2 regions of the Psychrobacillus sp. FSL H8-0483 genome follow, and region 1 is predicted to be linked to the other one. Evidence: a T-box and tRNA genes for the amino acid it is inferred to sense, from the RefSeq annotation. Region 1 holds a T-box; the other holds one or more tRNA genes.
The links. A T-box is a leader RNA that pairs with one kind of tRNA and senses whether it is charged. The one in region 1 lies ahead of ileS (isoleucine--tRNA ligase), so its partner is inferred to be a tRNA-Ile.
Positions count from the first base shown of each region.

Region 2: it has a tRNA-Ile gene. The T-box ahead of ileS (isoleucine--tRNA ligase) is inferred to sense a tRNA for this amino acid. The anticodon was not compared.

Region 1 is NZ_CP152052.1:1,928,237-1,931,637, forward strand. Features, by position in the region: gene MHB48_RS09205 (hypothetical protein) at 305-730, opposite strand; T-box leader at 899-1,142, shown strand; gene ileS (isoleucine--tRNA ligase) at 1,194-3,401, shown strand, end outside.
Region 2 is NZ_CP152052.1:94,448-97,848, forward strand. Features, by position in the region: tRNA gene MHB48_RS00480 (tRNA-Arg) at 1-76, shown strand, start outside; tRNA gene MHB48_RS00485 (tRNA-Pro) at 84-160, shown strand; tRNA gene MHB48_RS00490 (tRNA-Ala) at 174-249, shown strand; rRNA gene MHB48_RS00495 (16S ribosomal RNA) at 388-1,941, shown strand; tRNA gene MHB48_RS00500 (tRNA-Ile) at 2,041-2,117, shown strand; tRNA gene MHB48_RS00505 (tRNA-Ala) at 2,134-2,209, shown strand; rRNA gene MHB48_RS00510 (23S ribosomal RNA) at 2,370-3,401, shown strand, end outside.

The sequences.
Region 1 (3,401 bases):
TTGTGATGTCACAACTGTCTCACTCATCCCGCTGGAGTCGCCGCCTGGCGCTTCAATCAACGAAGTGATAAATGTTTACAACACTAAAGTATTGCCTAAAGCTGCAGGAGGGCGACGGAAGGACGAAAGCCACAAGACTATCAAAAAAGGAGAGTAGGATCGTGAAGCTAGTCACGATCCTACTCTCCTGAAAATCTCGCGGTAATGATGTAACTAAAGTCCAATTCAAAGGAATCCGGAAACTTCAGGGAACAGGTTTTGCTTTTAAAGAGCGGATCCCTATTTTCTTCATTTAAAGTGAATATCATTCTTTTGAATATTCTTGGGTATAATATTCCATACCTTCTTCATCCACAATAATGCGTTCTCCAATTTTTTTAAACTCCAATGATACACCATCGTCAGCAGTAATATAATAAACATCACCTTTTGTTTTAACTTGGACATTTTGATATAATTTTTCAAACCTTACACCTGATTTAACGTTTTCTAATTCTAAAATCTTATCAATGCTACTTTTTTCTTTGGAATGTCCATAGTAAGCACTAATCATTAGTTCATTTCCAATGACTACAATCAACTGATTACTGCGGCTAGTAAAGCCTGAATCTTCAAAATCACTGGCTTTGGCAATATATGCTGGTTCGTTTGTAGGAGATTCTTCTGAACATGCCACAAATAAAAAGATCAAACTGATACTTAAAAATAATAGTCCTAACCTCTTTTTCACTTCACCGCACCCCATTCCAATTAGTGAAATACTTTTATTTACATACGTTCACAAGACAGTTAAGTTTCAATATTTACAGATATTTCAATTTAAGGACCCTATAAAAAATATTTAATTAGTTTGACAACTCGAAATGATTTATGTTAAATTCATCCATAATAAAACCATACAAATTCGTTGATGAGAAAAAGTAGTTCATGGAACTGTTCTAAAGAGAGCCGGTAGTTGCTGAAATTCGGTGTTCAGTCCATTTGCAAAAATCCTCTCTGAGAAGTCGAGCTGAAATTGAGTAAGTGAGACCGGGTGTCTACCGTTAATAGGAACGCGTATGTTTGTACGTGGCTAAGTGCTATTGTGGAGCGAAAGCATACAATAGAATTAGGGTGGTATCACGGTTAAACCCGTCCCTTTCCAGGGACGGGTTTTTTGTATGTTTTATTAATAAAAATAGGAGTGATATCAGATGGTTAAAGCGAACGAAAAAGAGTCTGTTTTACAAAGAGAAGAACGGATTCAAGCACAATGGTTGGAAGAAGAAATCTTTAAAAAATCTATAGAGTATAGAAACGATAGTCCATCTTTTGTATTTTATGAAGGTCCACCCACTGCAAATGGATTGCCGCATGCTGGGCACGCACTGGGTCGTACAATTAAAGATGTTGTTGCTAGGTATAAAACAATGACAGGACATCAAGTAATACGTAAGGCAGGATGGGATACACACGGTTTACCAGTGGAGTTAGGAGTAGAAAAGCAATTAGGGATTTCCGGGAAAAGTGATATTGAAAAGTACGGTGTGGAAGCTTTCATTGATAAATGTAAAGAAAGTGTTTTTGTCTATGAAAAGCAGTGGCGAGCGTTTACGGAAAAGCTTGGTTATTGGGTGGACATGGAGGATCCCTATGTCACATTAAGTAATGCCTATATTGAAAGCGAATGGAATATACTTGGAACTATTCATGAAAAAGGGTTGTTACAAAAAGGCCACAGGGTTTCTCCCTATTGTCCTAGCTGTCAAACGTCCCTAAGTTCGCACGAGGTGTCACAAGGTTATAAAACAGTGAAGGATTTATCTGCGACAGCTAAATTCAAACGTACAGACCGAGACAATGAATATTTTCTTGGGTGGACGACAACTCCTTGGACCTTACTAGCAAATGTTGCGCTAGCTGTTCATCCATCGTTGAAATATGTTCGTGCAAAACAAGGGCAAGGCATTTTCATTGTAGCGGAAGCATTAGCAAGTTCAGTATTAATGGAAGGCTATGAAATACTATCTGTACATCTAGGAGAGGAATTAAGAGACATACCATATACTCCATTATTTGATTTTGTAGATGTGGAAATCGGTCATAAAGTCGTGACAGCTGATTATATATCTGGAGAAAGTGGAACAGGGATTGTCCACATTGCACCAGCTTATGGGGAAGATGACTATAGGGTGGTGAAAGAAAACGGATTATCGTTCGTCCATTTGGTAGATGAAAAAGGAATGTATACTTCCGAGGTTTTAGGCTTTGAAGGACGATTTGTCAAAGATTGTGATGTAGATATTGTTCGTTACCTTGCTGAAAAAGGATTACTTTTTCATAAAGAAAAGTACGAACATAGCTACCCTCATTGCTGGCGTTGTGATTCACCTCTTTTGTATTATGCAAATGAAAGCTGGTTTATCCAAACAACTGCATTGAAAGAACAATTTATCCAAAATAATGAAGGAGTAACTTGGTATCCAGAGCATATAAAACACGGCAGATTTGGAAACTTTTTAGAACAAATGGTAGATTGGAACATCAGCCGTAAACGCTATTGGGGAACACCGCTCAATGTTTGGGAATGCGCGGTTTGTAATCATCAAATTGCACCGAAAAGTATAGCAGAATTAAAACAGTATTCGATACACCCTATAGAGGAGATCGAATTGCATAAACCATATGTAGATGAAGTGAAGCTCCAATGTTCAAGTTGTAGTGGGTCAATGACAAGAACTCCTGAAGTCATCGATGTTTGGTTCGACAGCGGTTCTATGCCATTTGCCCAATATCACTATCCATTTGAGAATAAAGAGCTATTTGCAAAACAATTCCCAGCGGATGTAGTTATTGAAGGGATTGACCAAACACGAGGATGGTTTTATAGTCTACTCGCAGTATCCACTTTATTTACAGGTAAAGCTCCTTATAAACGTGTTTTGTCGACAGGTCATATTTTAGATGAAAATGGACAAAAAATGTCTAAAAGTAAAGGGAATGTTCTGGATCCAGTAGAGTTAATTCAAAAGTATGGTGCAGATGCATTAAGATGGGCTTTATTAGTTGACAGTGCACCATGGAATACGAAACGTTTTTCCGAACGTATTGTACAAGAAGCAAAGTCGAAATTAGTGGATACTTTAGACAATGTGAATAGTTTTTATTCGCTCTATGCTCATTTAGATAACTACAACCCTAAAGCCGATAATGAAGTGAAGAAAAATAAGTTGGATGACTGGATATTATCTCGTTTGCATAGCACGATTAAAACTGTTCGAACAAACTTAGATGATTATCATTTTACAAATGCAGCAAGAGAAATTGCGAAGTTGTTAGAGGAAGTCAGTAATTGGTATGTAAGACGATCCAGGGAGCGTTTTTGGTCAAGTGAGATGAATCCAGAAAAGGCGGCTGCATAT
Region 2 (3,401 bases), 1.8 Mb from region 1:
CGCCCGTAGCTCAATTGGATAGAGCGTCTGACTACGGATCAGAAGGTTGTGGGTTCGACTCCTGCCGGGCGCGCCATATATTTCGGGAAGTAGCTCAGCTTGGTAGAGCACTTGGTTTGGGACCAAGGGGTCGCAGGTTCGAATCCTGTCTTCCCGACCATTTATTTATTTTTGGGGCCTTAGCTCAGCTGGGAGAGCGCCTGCCTTGCACGCAGGAGGTCAGCGGTTCGATCCCGCTAGGCTCCACCATGAACATTGAAAACTGAACATACAAAACGTTAAGACATATAGCTTGAAAGACTAACTCCGGTTAGTTTGATAGCAAAACAATTTTTGACATCATTTAATGATGATGCCAGCAAAACAAATGAGCTTTTTAAGTTCTCTATTATGGAGAGTTTGATCCTGGCTCAGGACGAACGCTGGCGGCATGCCTAATACATGCAAGTCGAGCGAATGACGAAGAAGCTTGCTTCTTCTGATTTAGCGGCGGACGGGTGAGTAACACGTGGGCAACCTGCCCTGTAGATTGGGATAACTCCGGGAAACCGGGGCTAATACCAAATAATCCATTTCCTCACATGTGGAAATGTTAAAAGACGGTTTCGGCTGTCACTACAGGATGGGCCCGCGGCGCATTAGCTAGTTGGTAGGGTAACGGCCTACCAAGGCGACGATGCGTAGCCGACCTGAGAGGGTGATCGGCCACACTGGGACTGAGACACGGCCCAGACTCCTACGGGAGGCAGCAGTAGGGAATCTTCCACAATGGACGAAAGTCTGATGGAGCAATGCCGCGTGAGTGAAGAAGGTTTTCGGATCGTAAAACTCTGTTGTAAGGGAAGAACAAGTACGAGAGTAACTGCTCGTACCTTGACGGTACCTTATTAGAAAGCCACGGCTAACTACGTGCCAGCAGCCGCGGTAATACGTAGGTGGCAAGCGTTGTCCGGAATTATTGGGCGTAAAGCGCGCGCAGGCGGTCCTTTAAGTCTGATGTGAAATCCCACGGCTCAACCGTGGAAGGTCATTGGAAACTGGGGGACTTGAGTACAGAAGAGGAAAGCGGAATTCCAAGTGTAGCGGTGAAATGCGTAGAGATTTGGAGGAACACCAGTGGCGAAGGCGGCTTTCTGGTCTGTAACTGACGCTGAGGCGCGAAAGCGTGGGGAGCAAACAGGATTAGATACCCTGGTAGTCCACGCCGTAAACGATGAGTGCTAAGTGTTAGGGGGTTTCCGCCCCTTAGTGCTGCAGCTAACGCATTAAGCACTCCGCCTGGGGAGTACGGTCGCAAGACTGAAACTCAAAGGAATTGACGGGGGCCCGCACAAGCGGTGGAGCATGTGGTTTAATTCGAAGCAACGCGAAGAACCTTACCAGGTCTTGACATCCCGCTGACCGTTCTAGAGATAGATCTTTCCCTTCGGGGACAGCGGTGACAGGTGGTGCATGGTTGTCGTCAGCTCGTGTCGTGAGATGTTGGGTTAAGTCCCGCAACGAGCGCAACCCTTGATCTTAGTTGCCAGCATTCAGTTGGGCACTCTAAGGTGACTGCCGGTGATAAACCGGAGGAAGGTGGGGATGACGTCAAATCATCATGCCCCTTATGACCTGGGCTACACACGTGCTACAATGGACGGTACAGAGGGTCGCAACCCCGCGAGGGTGAGCTAATCCCATAAAACCGTTCTCAGTTCGGATTGTAGGCTGCAACTCGCCTACATGAAGCCGGAATCGCTAGTAATCGTGGATCAGCATGCCACGGTGAATACGTTCCCGGGCCTTGTACACACCGCCCGTCACACCACGAGAGTTTGTAACACCCGAAGTCGGTGGGGTAACCCTTACGGGAGCCAGCCGCCGAAGGTGGGACAGATGATTGGGGTGAAGTCGTAACAAGGTAGCCGTATCGGAAGGTGCGGCTGGATCACCTCCTTTCTAAGGATATATTACGGAATACAGATTTTTATCTGTATCTTAACGTTTTGTAGTTCAGTTTTGAATGTTCATGTATATTATTATACTGAAATTCAAAGAGGGCCTATAGCTCAGCTGGTTAGAGCGCACGCCTGATAAGCGTGAGGTCGATGGTTCGAGTCCATTTAGGCCCACCATACCTTTTTTTATTTCGGGGCCTTAGCTCAGCTGGGAGAGCGCCTGCCTTGCACGCAGGAGGTCAGCGGTTCGATCCCGCTAGGCTCCACCATAGAATTTACAACAAACTTGTTCTTTGAAAACTGGATAAAACGACATTGAAAGAAATAAATTCAAGAAATTCGATTTATAATCACTTCGGTGATTATAGATTGTGTAGTACTTTTAACTACTAATTTTGAATGGACTCCAAGTAATTGGTAGCCATATTAGGTTAAGTTAATAAGGGCGCACGGTGAATGCCTTGGCACTAGGAGCCGAAGAAGGACGGCACTAACACCGATATGCTTCGGGGAGCTGTAAGTGAGCTTTGATCCGGAGATTTCCGAATGGGGAAACCCACTGTTCGTAATGGAGCAGTACATTTACGTGAATACATAGCGTATCTGTGGCACACCCAGGGAACTGAAACATCTAAGTACCTGGAGGAAGAGAAAGAAAAATCGATTCCCTGAGTAGCGGCGAGCGAAACGGGAATAGCCCAAACCAAGAGGCTTGCCTCTTGGGGTTGTAGGACACTCTACATAGAGTTACAAAGGAATGAGCTAGACGAAGCGATCTGGAAAGGTCCGCAGGATAGGGTAAAAGCCCCGTAGTCAAAAGTTCATTCTCTCTTGAGTGTATCCTGAGTACGGCGGAACACGTGAAATTCCGTCGGAATCTGGGAGGACCATCTCCCAAGGCTAAATACTACCTAGTGACCGATAGTGAACCAGTACCGTGAGGGAAAGGTGAAAAGCACCCCGGAAGGGGAGTGAAATAGATCCTGAAACCGTGTGCCTACAAGTAGTTAGAGCCCGTTAATGGGTGATAGCGTGCCTTTTGTAGAATGAACCGGCGAGTTACGATTACATGCAAGGTTAAGTTGAGAAGACGGAGCCGCAGCGAAAGCGAGTCTGAATAGGGCGAATGAGTATGTGGTCGTAGACCCGAAACCAGGTGATCTACCCATGTCCAGGATGAAGGTAAGGTAACACTTACTGGAGGTCCGAACCCACGCACGTTGAAAAGTGCGGGGATGAGGTGTGGGTAGCGGAGAAATTCCAATCGAACCTGGAGATAGCTGGTTCTCTCCGAAATAGCTTTAGGGCTAGCCTCAAACGTTAAGAATCTTGGAGGTAGAGCACTGTTTGGACTAGGGGCCCATCCCGGGTTACCGAATTCAGACAAACTCCGAATGCCAATGATTTATGTTTGGGAGTCAGACTGCGAGTGATAAGATCCGTAGTCAAGAGGGAAACAGC